One region of the Clostridium sp. JNZ J1-5 genome, then DNA from elsewhere that is predicted to be linked to it. Evidence: riboswitches for the same ligand, from Rfam matches in the RefSeq annotation. Region 1 holds a riboswitch; each other region holds the start of a gene.
What was found. Region 1 has a riboswitch for S-adenosylmethionine ahead of ACWW38_RS15845 (methionine ABC transporter ATP-binding protein). Riboswitches for the same ligand answer to the same signal wherever they lie in the genome.
Positions count from the first base shown of each region.

Region 2: linked by a shared signal. The riboswitch ahead of metK (methionine adenosyltransferase) and the one ahead of ACWW38_RS15845 (methionine ABC transporter ATP-binding protein) in region 1 are both predicted to bind S-adenosylmethionine.
Region 3: linked by a shared signal. The riboswitch ahead of ACWW38_RS07410 (O-acetylhomoserine aminocarboxypropyltransferase/cysteine synthase family protein) and the one ahead of ACWW38_RS15845 (methionine ABC transporter ATP-binding protein) in region 1 are both predicted to bind S-adenosylmethionine.

Region 1 covers NZ_CM132773.1:3,312,380-3,316,722, reverse strand. The annotation lists gene ACWW38_RS15850 (methionine ABC transporter permease) at 1-420, opposite strand, end outside; gene ACWW38_RS15845 (methionine ABC transporter ATP-binding protein) at 424-1,380, opposite strand; SAM riboswitch class I at 1,481-1,593, opposite strand; gene ACWW38_RS15840 (ferritin family protein) at 1,661-2,122, opposite strand; gene ACWW38_RS15835 (DUF2207 family protein) at 2,189-4,021, opposite strand; gene ACWW38_RS15830 (M1 family metallopeptidase) at 4,218-4,343, shown strand, end outside.
Region 2 covers NZ_CM132773.1:2,613,390-2,617,732, reverse strand. The annotation lists gene metK (methionine adenosyltransferase) at 71-1,246, opposite strand; SAM riboswitch class I at 1,320-1,421, opposite strand; tRNA gene ACWW38_RS12635 (tRNA-Tyr) at 1,651-1,735, opposite strand; tRNA gene ACWW38_RS12630 (tRNA-Val) at 1,785-1,860, opposite strand; tRNA gene ACWW38_RS12625 (tRNA-Tyr) at 1,872-1,956, opposite strand; tRNA gene ACWW38_RS12620 (tRNA-Thr) at 1,962-2,037, opposite strand; gene yyaC (spore protease YyaC) at 2,313-2,864, shown strand; gene mreB (rod shape-determining protein MreB) at 2,990-4,021, opposite strand; gene spoIIID (sporulation transcriptional regulator SpoIIID) at 4,163-4,343, opposite strand, start outside.
Region 3 covers NZ_CM132773.1:1,561,299-1,565,641, forward strand. The annotation lists gene metA (homoserine O-acetyltransferase MetA) at 210-1,127, opposite strand; gene ACWW38_RS07410 (O-acetylhomoserine aminocarboxypropyltransferase/cysteine synthase family protein) at 1,232-2,515, opposite strand; SAM riboswitch class I at 2,730-2,842, opposite strand; gene ACWW38_RS07415 (GNAT family N-acetyltransferase) at 2,955-3,524, opposite strand; gene ACWW38_RS07420 (dihydrofolate reductase) at 3,757-4,251, shown strand; gene ACWW38_RS07425 (tRNA 2-thiocytidine biosynthesis TtcA family protein) at 4,311-4,343, opposite strand, start outside.

The sequences.
Region 1 (4,343 bases):
AAGTGCTTCTGGAAGCATAACTTTAAATATTATCTGTGAAGTACTGGCTCCAAAGGACTTTGCTGCTTCAATTACTCCTTTATCTACTTCTTTAAGAGCAGCTTCAATAATTCTAGTAACAAACGGTGCTGATCCAATAGTTAATGGTACTATAGCAGCAGCTGTTCCAATAGATCTTCCTACTATAAATCTTGTAAATGGTATTAGTATTACCATCAAAACTATAAATGGGAAAGATCTTAAAATATTTATAAAAGCATCTAAAATTTTATAAACCGCTTCATTTGGTCTTAATCCATCTTTGCCTGTTATTATCATAATGATAGCTGGTATAAATCCTACTATTATTGCTAAAATTGTGGAAACTATAACCATAACTAGAGTTTCCCCTAAAGCTGGAAGCAATATTTTTTCAATCATATCCTATAACACCTCCCAATGCACATTTTGACTTTCTAAGTAAAAACAAACTTTATCTTTTTTATCCTCTGATATGTTAATTACTAAGCTCCCCAGTACACCTTGGCTAAATTTTTCAAGTTTTCCCCAAACAATTGAAAAATCCATATTTAATTCTCTTGCCATAGATGTTATTACACAGTTTTGGCTTAATTCCTTTGGAAAGAAAATCTTTATATTTACTCCATCCTCTGGCAATACCTCGTCTTCCCCTAAAAGGTTTTGCATCTCCTTGGTTGGATTAAGAAAAATTTCTTCTGCCTTCCCAAACTGTATTACTCTTCCTTCTTCCATCAGTGCTACTTTAGTACATACTTCTTTTATAACTTCCATTTGATGAGTTACTATTACTATTGTTATGCCTAGTTTTCTGTTTATTTCTCTTAATAGTTCTAGAATTGATTTTGTAGTTTTAGGATCTAATGCAGAAGTTGCCTCATCACAAAGAAGTATTTCTGGCTGAAGAGTTAAAGCTCTAGCAATAGCAACTCTCTGTTTTTGTCCTCCACTAAGTTCTTTTGGCATGCTCCTAGCCTTATCCTCAAGTCCCACTAGATTCAATAGTTCCTTTACTCTTTTATCCATCTCTTCCCTACTGTACCCCCAGATTTCCATTGGAAGAGAAACATTTTGCCATACATTTTTTCTATTAAGCAGACTAAAGTTTTGGAATATCATACCTATATTCTTTCTAAATTTTCTTAATTCTTCTTCACTTAATATATTAACTTCCTTATTATTTACTAATACGTTCCCCTTATCATAGGTTTCAAGTCCATTTATACATCTTAAAAAAGTTGACTTTCCTGCACCACTATGCCCCACTATCCCAAATATTTCCCCCTTTTCTATGCTCAAACTTACATCTTTTAAGACATGGTCCTTACCAAAGAACTTTTCTACATTTTTGATTTGTATCATTGTCTTACCCCCTGATTATTTCTATACCCCTTAAAACTTGCTAACTTTGGAAAAAATAAAAGACCTAAGGATATCCTTAGGTCTTAATAGATCTACCCTACCCTCATCTCTCAGCTTTCGCTGCAGGATTTAGCACCATTGTATATAATTCATATAATATATACCGGTTGCTGGGTTTCATCGGGCCAGTCCCTCCACCACTCTTGATAAGCCATATTAAGTTTTATTGTTAACAATTATATTATTAAGATTAATGTTTGTCAATAACATTTTTAAATTTTTATTGTTCTCTATTTTTTTCTAATTTATTCATTAATTCTATAACTTCTTCTAAAAACCTTAAATGCTCTTTCTCTTCATTGATTATTTCTAATACTGCTTTTTTTTCCTGTTCGTTTTCAATTTCACTTAAAATTCTTTCATAGGATTCTATGGTATCTCTTTCGTCTTTTGCTGCTGCTAAATATATACTAGTTTGAAGCTCTGATAGACTTCCAATTATTTTTTCTTCTCTCTTGTCTTGAAAAATACTTTTTAAATCTTTATAATTATGATTTTCTAAACTTTTAAATTCTAGATTTCTATCCTTCATCTCTTTAAATATGTTAAAATGCTTCTTTTCTTCAAGGGATAAAAATTCAAAAATTCCCTTTAACCACTCATCTTTACATAAATCAGCTGCTCTTTTATAGTAAGCTGATCCCTCTAACTCTGATTTCATAGCAAATTCATAAATATTCAAACCTATCACCTCTACATTATAAATTAATTTGAATCTATCTAAAAAATACAATTAATCTTACTGCATTTAAAAGGCTCCTGCACCTCCTCCACCGGCTCCACCAGTTGATCCGCTGGTTCCTCCGCCAGCCCCAGTAGATGGTACAACTCCTCCAAATGCTGAATTGATACTGTCATTAAACGGATTGGTTGCTTTATTATTGCTATATAAGATAAAATACCAGAATATAAAATTATTATTATAATCATAACTAGTCTCTATATATGGCTTAAATTTTTTTATTATTTTATCATCAAGTCCAAGTGAAATTGCATATATAAGGTATTCATCTAATGGATATTGTGAAAATTCATTTTGTATATTTTCCTCTTGTACCTTTTTTAGATATTTTCTAAATTGAGTCCATTTTATATATTCTATATATCCATGGTCACTTTTTCTATATACAAGAGCAATTCCCCATATAATAAAAATCACTCCAAGGATTATGTTGACTATTCCCATAAAAGCAGAAAAAGCTGTAAATATACATCCTGCTGTAAGTTCGATTATTCCCAGCACTATACAAGCTAAAGCGTATTTTTTGCCTCTTTCATCAAAATAGCCTCTGCTTTTAGCTTCCTCTTTAACAAGTTTACTCCACTTATTATAGTTTTGAGTAAACTTGGATGTGTTCTTTTTAGAGTAGCTTTTTATATCTTCTAAAGTTACATAAGTGCCATTTCCCATCTTCTCTATTACCCATTCTATAAAAAACTTTTCATGGTTTAATAATAAATCGTCTATTTCCTTTATTTTTGTTATCTTATAATTTTCATATTTCTTTTTCTTAGTTTTATTGTGTTCATTTTCTAACATGTCTTCTTCAAAATTTTCCACCCTTAGATAACCTTTTCTACATAAATCTAAAATAGTTGAAATTATGTCTTTAGTTCCTAAATAGCTTGAATATATTATACTTGCAACTGCTGGAGTACAATCTTCTGGAAGCATTATATAGAAATCTTCTTTATTAAACCTTACTTTTCTTCTAAAGGCTAATATTAATGCTACTATTAAAACAGCACTTCCTCCTGTAAACGCTATAGATCCATAATTTGAAAATTCTTTTCTCTTTTTAGCTCTCTCAATTTTATTCTTAATATCATCAGAATACTTTTTTTCTTCGCTTAAAATTCTAGAATAGGCCTCTTCATTTACAATTTTTCTAGAGTTAGGTATATATTCTTTAGGAAAAATCAGCCTTGCAGCTAAAATTTTTTCATCTGGAACACTTTCTCCATGCAAAACTACTGATCCTTTACCTGTAAAGTTTATAAGTCCATTTGATGGAATACGTCCAAATATTTTAACTTTATCCTCATAAGCAGGATATGGCAAATCTATATTTGCCGTAAATGAATCTACTGGAGTAGTGTTTTCAGTACCTAAAAAGTTATAGAAAAGCTCACCTACATCATTATATTTAATAGCTACGTTATTAACTTTATAGCTTATGGTAAAGGTTTTTTGCTCATTTTTAGAAGGGGAATATACTTTAATTTTTACATAATCATTTTTTTTATTTTCTAGCTCATAAACTCCTACATCACCTTTTGACCCCTTATCAACCTTTTTATATATAGCCTTATCTCCATTTTTACTGTCCCATATTTTTATATCACTAATTCCATCAGTCTTTTTTAAAGACACCTCTCTAAATACTCCATTAAATTTTCCTGAAAATTCATACGTAATATTTTCTTTAATATCTAATGAACCATCATCTAAAAGTTTAGCTTCAACCTTCCAATTTTTAATTTGGAACTTGTCTTCTGCTTTTGCTTCTAAGTTCAAAAAACTAGCCGAAATAATAACAAATGCAAGAAAAAACAGAATGCTTTTCAAACAATTCTTCAACTCCACTGCACCACCTATGTTTTGTATTTTAGTTCTATCTATATTTTATCATACTTATATTAACTAGCTATGTAAAATATTAAATCAATACTATATTTTATAAAAACTATGTGTTAATATTTTATTGTAATGTAAAATGTTAACATAAAATTATTTTATTTAAGGGGGGAAATAGCTCAATACAAGAGCGAAATTTATGAAAAAACTTAATTTTAAAATTTTTACCTGTTTTATTATTACACTGCTGTGTAGTTTATGTTTTAAAGTACCTTATGCTTTTGCAGAGGATACCTTAAACAATTACAAAATTAATGCAGTCTTT
Region 2 (4,343 bases), 700 kb from region 1:
CTGCTCCATATAAAAAAAGCTAATATCACTATGATATTAGCTTTTTATACTAAAATGTTTAATTCAATTATTATATATATTTTTTGATAGCTTCTACTTTATCTAGCTGTTCCCATGGAAGTTCTACATCAGTTCTTCCAAAGTGCCCATAAGCTGCTGTTTGTCTATATAATGGTCTTCTTAATTCTAAATCTCTAATTATTGCACCAGGTCTTAAGTCAAATACTTTGTTAACTATTTCTACTATTTTATCGTCTTCAACTTTTCCTGTTCCAAAAGTATTTACTAAAAGTGATACTGGGCGAGCAACACCTATCGCATAAGCTAAACCTATTTCAAGTTTATCTGCAACTCCAGCTGCTACCAAGTTTTTAGCAACCCATCTTGCTGCGTAAGCTGCTGATCTGTCAACTTTTGTTGGATCTTTTCCTGAAAAAGCTCCGCCACCATGTCTTCCGTATCCACCATAAGTATCAACTATAATCTTTCTTCCTGTTAATCCTGTATCTCCATGTGGTCCACCGATAACAAATCTTCCTGTTGGATTTATGTAGTACTTTGTTTTGTCATCTAACCATTCATTAGGAATTATAAATCTTATTACATGTTCCATAAGATTTTTACGTATTTGCTCTTGTGTAACTTCTGGATCATGTTGAGTTGAAACAACTATAGCATCTATTCTTACAGGTTTATCATCCTCATATTCAACTGTAACTTGAGTTTTACCATCCGGTCTTAAGTATGGTAATATACCGTTCTTTCTAACCTCTGTTAATCTTCTTGAAAGCTTATGTGCCATACTTATAGGAAGAGGCATATATTCTGGTGTTTCATTAGAAGCAAATCCAAACATAAGTCCTTGATCTCCAGCTCCTATTGCCTCAACTTCGTCTTTTTCACCTTCTCTTGACTCTAGGGCTTCATCTACACCCATAGCTATATCTACTGATTGTTCATCAATTGCTGTCAATACAGCACATGTTTCAGCGTCAAATCCATATTTAGCTCTTGTATATCCTATATCTGTAACGACTTCTCTTACAAGCTTTGAAATATCAACATAACAGTTCGTGGATATTTCTCCCATAACCATAACCATTCCAGTTGTAACCGCCGTTTCACAAGCTACCCTTCCATTAGGATCTTTTTCTAAAATAGCATCCAAAATAGCATCTGAAATTTGGTCACACATTTTATCTGGATGTCCTTCTGTTACTGATTCTGAAGTAAACAATCTTCTCATTCTAAAATCTCCTTTCTAAAAAAAAATAAAACCCCTTCTTAATTGAAGAGGTTGATTGCGTGATTATCATGATTTCTTATCTTGCAGATTAAATCTGCAGGAATTAGCACCTTAGTACAACAGTACCGGTTGCTGGGTTTCACAGGGCCAGTCCCTCCACCTCTCTTGATAAGATTTTTTCTTATCTATTATTTAATTTTACTTAAGCAAAATAATATTATCACAGTATAATATCCATGTCAATAACATGAAGCTTAACTTATCATTAATTTTACAAATATTTATTTTATACAAATATTTAATTTGATTTATATAAATTTAAAAATAGGAGGTTTTAACTGAATTTAAAATCAACATTCATATAAAACAAAAATAAAAAAAGACATCAACATTGATGTCTTCTATGGTGGAGGAGGATGGATTCGAACCATCGAAACGAAACGTAACAGATTTACAGTCTGCCCCCTTTGGCCACTCGGGAACTCCTCCATATTAACTTTTAAAAAACTTAACAGCTACCAACTTCTCTAAAAATAAATGGTGGGCACAACAGGGCTCGAACCTGTGACCCCCTGCTTGTAAGGCAGATGCTCTCCCAGCTGAGCTATGCGCCCATTTATTTATATGGTGGAGGAGGATGGATTCGAACCATCGAAACGAAACGTAACAGATTTACAGTCTGCCCCCTTTGGCCACTCGGGAACTCCTCCGAAATTGGTGCTGGCACCAGGACTTGAACCCGGAACCTACTGATTACAAGTCAGTTGCTCTACCAGTTGAGCCATGCCAGCATGCTTATTTATTTTTTATTTTCAGCGTTTTACCGCGTCAACGAATATTAGTATACCTAGAACTAGCACTTATTTCAACTCTAACTTTTGTTATTTAAATGAAATTACAAGCATATTGCTCTTAATTTCACCACATTACTTCGAATTACTTATACATTTATATCAATTATTCATCTCCTTTTTCCTTTTAATTCTATTATATTTTCTTTTTTTATTAATTTTTATTTCATATAGTATATATGCTTTTCATATAAATTATCAAGGAGGTGTCGTTCTTGAATAAAGTCAGAGTCCACTATAAAGATAATCTATCTTATTACGAAATAGCATATTTTTTAAAAGATTACATGGATGAAAATTCTGTTATAGTATGTATTGGTACTGACAGATGTATAGGAGATTGTCTAGGGCCATTAGTAGGAACATTATTAAAAAATGAAAACTTCCCACTAAAAGTATATGGAACTATTTCTGAACCTATACACGCTTTAAATATAGATAAACAGCTTCAGCAGATAAAAAAACTTCATCCCTCTTCTAGTATAATAGGCGTTGATGCTTGTTTAGGAGAAATGAAAAACATAGGGGAAATACAAGCTCGCGATTATCCTATACATCCTGGAAAAGGTGTAGGTAAAATTTTACCTGAAGTTGGGGAAACCTCCATAATAGGTATTGTGGACTCTAGTGATAATAACGAGCTATTTACAAATAGGAATATACGCCTAGATTTAATTATGGAAATGGCCAAAGTCATTACTCACTCTCTAATCCATTCATATTACCTTTCACAATTACATGATAAAAATATGGATAACATAATATAAATATCATATGTTTTAAGCTATCCTTAACTTCTCATAATTCCAAAATAATTTTAAATAAAATATACGCTCCATAATTTTAAGATTATAGAGCGTATATTTTATAACTTATATAATAAGTATATATATTAGTCTATTAGGTTTATATCCTGCCCCTTATAAGATGCATCAATCTTATCTAGGTAGCTTAGTACATCTCCAGTGCCTAGAGCAACTGATGAAACTGAATCTTGAGCAACATGTACGGGAACTTTAGTTACTTCCTCTATTAACTTATCCAATCCATTTAATAAGGATCCGCCACCTGTCATTACAATTCCTCTATCAGCTATATCTGCTGCTAATTCAGGTGGAGTTTTTTCTAAAACTGAGTGAGTACAATCTGCAATAGCATTTACCGCCTCACTCAATGCTTCTCTCATCTCTTCTGAGGATACACTTATATTTTTAGGGAGTCCTGTTATTAGATCTCTTCCTCTTATTTCCATACTTATATTCTCTTCTCTTTTATATGCGGTTCCAATATTCATCTTTAATTCTTCTGCTGTTCTTTCTCCAATCATGAGTTTATGTTTTTTTCTTATGTACTTTATTATTGATTCATCGAAGCTATCCCCGGCAACTTTAATGGAACTTCTTACAACCATTCCACCAAGAGAGATTACTGCTATGTCTGTCGTTCCCCCTCCAATGTCTATTACCATATTACCACTAGCTTTTGTTATATCTAACCCAGCTCCAATAGCTGCTGCCAAAGGCTCTTCTATTAAGAACACTTTTTTTGCTCCTGCATTAACAGCTGCGTCCTTAACAGCTCTCTTTTCTACTTCAGTAGCTTCACAAGGAACACAAATTACAACTCTAGGAGCACCTACTCTTCTTTTTCCACAGGCTTTTCTAATAAAATGTTTTAACATCTTTTCTGTTATATCATAATCTGATATTACCCCATCCCTTAAAGGACGAATTGCAACTATGTTGCCTGGAGTTCTTCCAATCATTTGTCTAGCTTCTTCGCCTACTGCCAATACTCTATTTGCATTTTTATCAATGGCTACAACTGAAGGCTCCTTCAAAACAATTCCTTTCCCTTTGATATACACTAGAACTGTTGCTGTACCTAAATCTATTCCCATATCTGTACTCATTCTAAAAAACATTCCTAATTTCACTCCTGCTCTTTCGTATTATATTACATTGTATATTTTCTACTATTATCTATACTTATTATATACGTTAATACTCATTTATTCCATAGTATTACAAAAAAAACCTTTATTTTTGAGCTTAATTAGGAATTATTAACCTTCTATTGTTTTATATTTCATTTTAGTTGCTTTACCGCCCCTAATATGTCTTTCTGATTTATTTAAATCCAATACATCCTTAGCCTCTTTAGCTACTTGAGGATTAATTTTAGGTAACCTCTCTGTCATATCTTTGTGTATTGTACTTTTACTTACTCCGAAGACTTTGGCTGTT
Region 3 (4,343 bases), 1.8 Mb from region 1:
TAATCTACACAATAAATTTTTATACTTAAAATGTATAAATTTATGTATAAACAGTTAAAACATACTTTAATTGCTATTAACCCCTTTATTATCAGCATTTACAACATTCTAAATAAAGGTTTAATTTATAATTATAAAAAAAAGTGCATAGTGGAACTAACTTCTCACTATTGCACTCTTTATTTCTGTGATTATATCTTCTTAACTATTTAGGTTCTTATGTTTGGATCATAAGGCGTCTCTTGATAAACATAATAATTAAGCCAGTTGGAGAATATTAAATTAGCGTGAGCTCTCCATCTTACAATAGGCTCTTTTTTAGGATCATCACCTATAAAATAGTTTTTAGGTATCTCTATATTCAATCCCTTTGAAATATCTCTAAGATATTCAGATTTTAAGGTTATATCATCATATTCTGAATGGCCTGTAATAAATATCTGTTTTCCATCTTTAGAAGCTACTATATACACTCCTGCCTCTTCTGATTCTGACAAAATTTCAAGTTTTTCAACCTTTTCAATATCATTTTTCAATACCTCTGTATAGCGGGAGTGAGGTACATAAAATTCATTATCGAAACCTCTTAAAAGTTTCACTCCACTATTTGTTATAGTGTGTTTAAAAACACCAAACATCTTTTTAGAGAGATGATATTTAGGAATCCCAAAATGGTGATAGAGTCCTGCCTGCGCTCCCCAGCATATATGAAGTGTAGAAGTTACATTAGAAGCTGAAAAATCCATAATTTCTTTTAGTTCATTCCAGTAATCGACCTCTTTAAAATCTAAATGCTCAATTGGCGCACCAGTTATTATCATGCCATCAAACTTTTCATCTTTTATATCTTTAAAGCTATTATAGAAGCTTTCTAAATGCTCCTCAGATGTATTTTTTGATTTGTGCTCTTCAATATGAAGTAATTTAATCTCCACTTGAAGAGGAGTATTCCCAAGTAATCTTAAAATTTGAGTTTCTGTTTGAATTTTGGTTGGCATTAAATTCAGTATAACTATTTTTAAAGGTCTGATATCTTGATGTAATGCTCTATCTTCATACATCACAAATACATTTTCATCCCCAAGAATTTTTGCTGCAGGAAGATTTTTGGGTATTATAATTGGCATACTTTCTTTCTCCTTATCTTATTATAATACTTATATTAACAGAGTTCTTTGCTTCGGAGGGAGTTTTTACTCCCATGAGAGTATTAGAGCGGGTAGTCATCGGATTAGTTCCCTAAATTCTCTAAAGACTGTTGAAAATCAGCTATAATATCTTCAATATCTTCGATTCCTACAGAAACCCTAATTAAGTCTGGTGTAACTCCTGATGCTACCTGCTGCTCTTCATTCAATTGTCTATGTGTTGTACTAGCAGGATGAATTACTGATGTTCTTGCATCTCCTAAATGAACTACTAAAGCAGCTAATTCTAGATTTCTAATGAATTTCTTACCTGCTTCAATTCCTCCATTTATTCCAAAAGTTAATATACCGCTAGCCCCTTTAGGCAAATATTTTTTAGCTAGAGGATAGGTAGTATGGCTTTCAAGGAGAGGATAGCTTACCCAGCTTACTTTTTCATGTTTCTCTAGGTATTTAGCTAACTTAAAAGCATTTTCACTATGTCTTTCCATTCTTAAATGTAGTGTTTCAAGTCCCAGATTAAATAAAAAGGCATTAAAAGGACTTGTGCAAGTTCCTAGGTCTCTTAAAAGCTGAACACGAACTTTCACTATATATGCTGCATTTCCAAACTTCTCAACATATTTAACTCCATGGTAACTTGGATCTGGTTCTATAAGCTCTAGATATTTTCCATTGTCCCAATTGAAATTTCCACCATCTACAATGATTCCACCTATACTGGTAGCATGACCGTCAATATATTTTGTTGTAGAATGAACAACTATATTAGCTCCAAGTTTTAGCGGGTTGCAAAGATATGGAGTTGCTATTGTATTATCTACAATAAAAGGCACTTGCTTTTTCTTTGCGACTGATGAAAACTTTTCAAAATCCAAAATATTTAATCCTGGATTCCCTATGGTCTCACCAAAAATAGCTCTTGTATTTTCTTTAAAGCACTTTAATATTTCTTCTTCATCTGAATCTGGATTTACAAAAGTTACATCTATTCCAAATTTCTTTAAGGTTGTTGAAAGCAGACTAAAAGTTCCGCCATAAAGTGTAGATGCAGCAACTACATGATCTCCTGTTTTACAAATGTTTAATATAGCTAAAGCAGTAGCTGTTTGACCTGCTGATACAGCGACAGCTCCAACGCCCCCTTCAAGAGCACTAACTTTTTCTTCAAAGGCAGCTACAGTAGGATTACTGATTCTAGAATACATATGCCCCTCTGCCTCTAAATCGAATAATGCTGCTACTTGGTCTGGATCCTCATATTTATAAGTTGTGCTTTGATAAATTGGTAATACTCTTGTCTCTCCTGCTTTTGGCGTATATCCTCCTTGTATACATATAGTCCCCTTTTTCCAATTTTTACTCATAAAAATTGCCCCCTTTTACATAATTTATGCTCTGTTTTAAATGAATGCTGATTTTTACATTCATTTAAAACTTTCCATGTAGCCCCCTACATGTTCATTAGTGTTAGTTTAACGCGTTATACTATTTTGCATAAAAAAAACCGCTTCAATCTCTCGATAAGAAGCGGTTATAATTACTTATGCATTAGACTATTAATTTAAATAGCCTACTCCCTTCTTATCTTTCAGGATATTTCCTGCAGGAATTAGCACATTTCTAGTTTAAAGCTTTAAACTAGCTGTTGCCGGGTTTCATCGGGCCAGTCCCTCAACCACTCTTGATAAGATTAATCTTTTATTCAATTTTAAAATTAATTTTACACATGATTTCATTGTGTGTCAAGAAGTTTTTTACAATTTATATAAAAACACGTAAGTACTTGCCTACGTGTTTTGTGTTTTATATTATTGAGCTTGATTTTATTTCTTTCCAATCACTTTTCAATAAGTCCATAAATACTACACTAGAAAATATACCAATCCTGCTGTCAAAATAAGCTTCTCTAATTATACCTACTTCTTTAAAACCTAATCTTTTGTACAGTCCTTGAGCTTTTATATTATCTATCATAGTAGTTAATTCTATTTTATTTAAATTTAAAAATTTGAATAGAAAATCAATAAAATAATATAGTGCATCATAGCCATATCCTTTTTCTTGCTCTTTTATATAACATATTTTTATACCTATTTCAGCCTTTTGGTTTCTTGCATCCCAGTTCATATAATTGATTTCACCAATAGGAACTAAATCATCTTTTCTTAGTATAATGAATCTTTTGCTTTCAGGAAACATAGAACAATCTTCAATTTGATCTACAATACATTTTCTTATACTATCTTTGCTTTGTAAAGTTCCAAAAGCATTTCCTGAATGCTCCATCATCAGCTCATCATTCCACCATTTGTGAAAATATTCTTCATCTCCTAGTTCTAGCTGTCTAATTATAACTTTTTTCCCTTTAATCATAATTATTCTCCTTGCAGTTGCTTTCAATTTGATATATAACAACTTTAGACATTTTACCTAAGCTTATAAAGTACAACTAAATTCAACTTTACATTTGTTCTATATAAAAATTATACCATATATACATGAATTATTAAAAAATTTCATAATAAATTTGATAAATATTTAACTTATATATTACAGATATTAATTCAATGTTATAATTTTAGTACTAATAAAAGAGGTGAAAAATATGCTGAGTTTTGTAGTTGCAGTATCTCAAAATAATGTAATTGGTAAAGATAATAATCTTCCTTGGAAAATTCCTGAAGATTTAAAACATTTTAAAGAGATAACTCTATCTAAAACTAAAACAATGATTATGGGTAGAAAAACTTTTGAGGCCCTTCCAAGTGTACTTCCTGGAAGAAAGCATATAGTGTTAACTGGAAATAGAGATTATAATATGGAAAATATAAATGTGAAAGTTATCCACAGTGTTGATGAAATAAATCCACTTATTCACAGTAAAGAAGAATACTTTGTAATAGGAGGAGGAGAAATTTTTTCTGAATTGATGCCATATGCAAAGAAGATATATCTTACCATAATACATCATGACTTTCAAGGAGATACTTTTTTCCCTGGATATAATAAAAATGATTGGAAAATAACCGAAATGCATAAAGGAACTGTAGATGAAAATAATAAATTTAACCACACTTACTTAACTCTTGAAAAAATATAAAGCTTATATACTTTATGATGTAAATACCGCACTAATTTACTAGTGCGGTACTTGCCATATTATTCTTCATCGTAAAAATCTAAAAACGAATA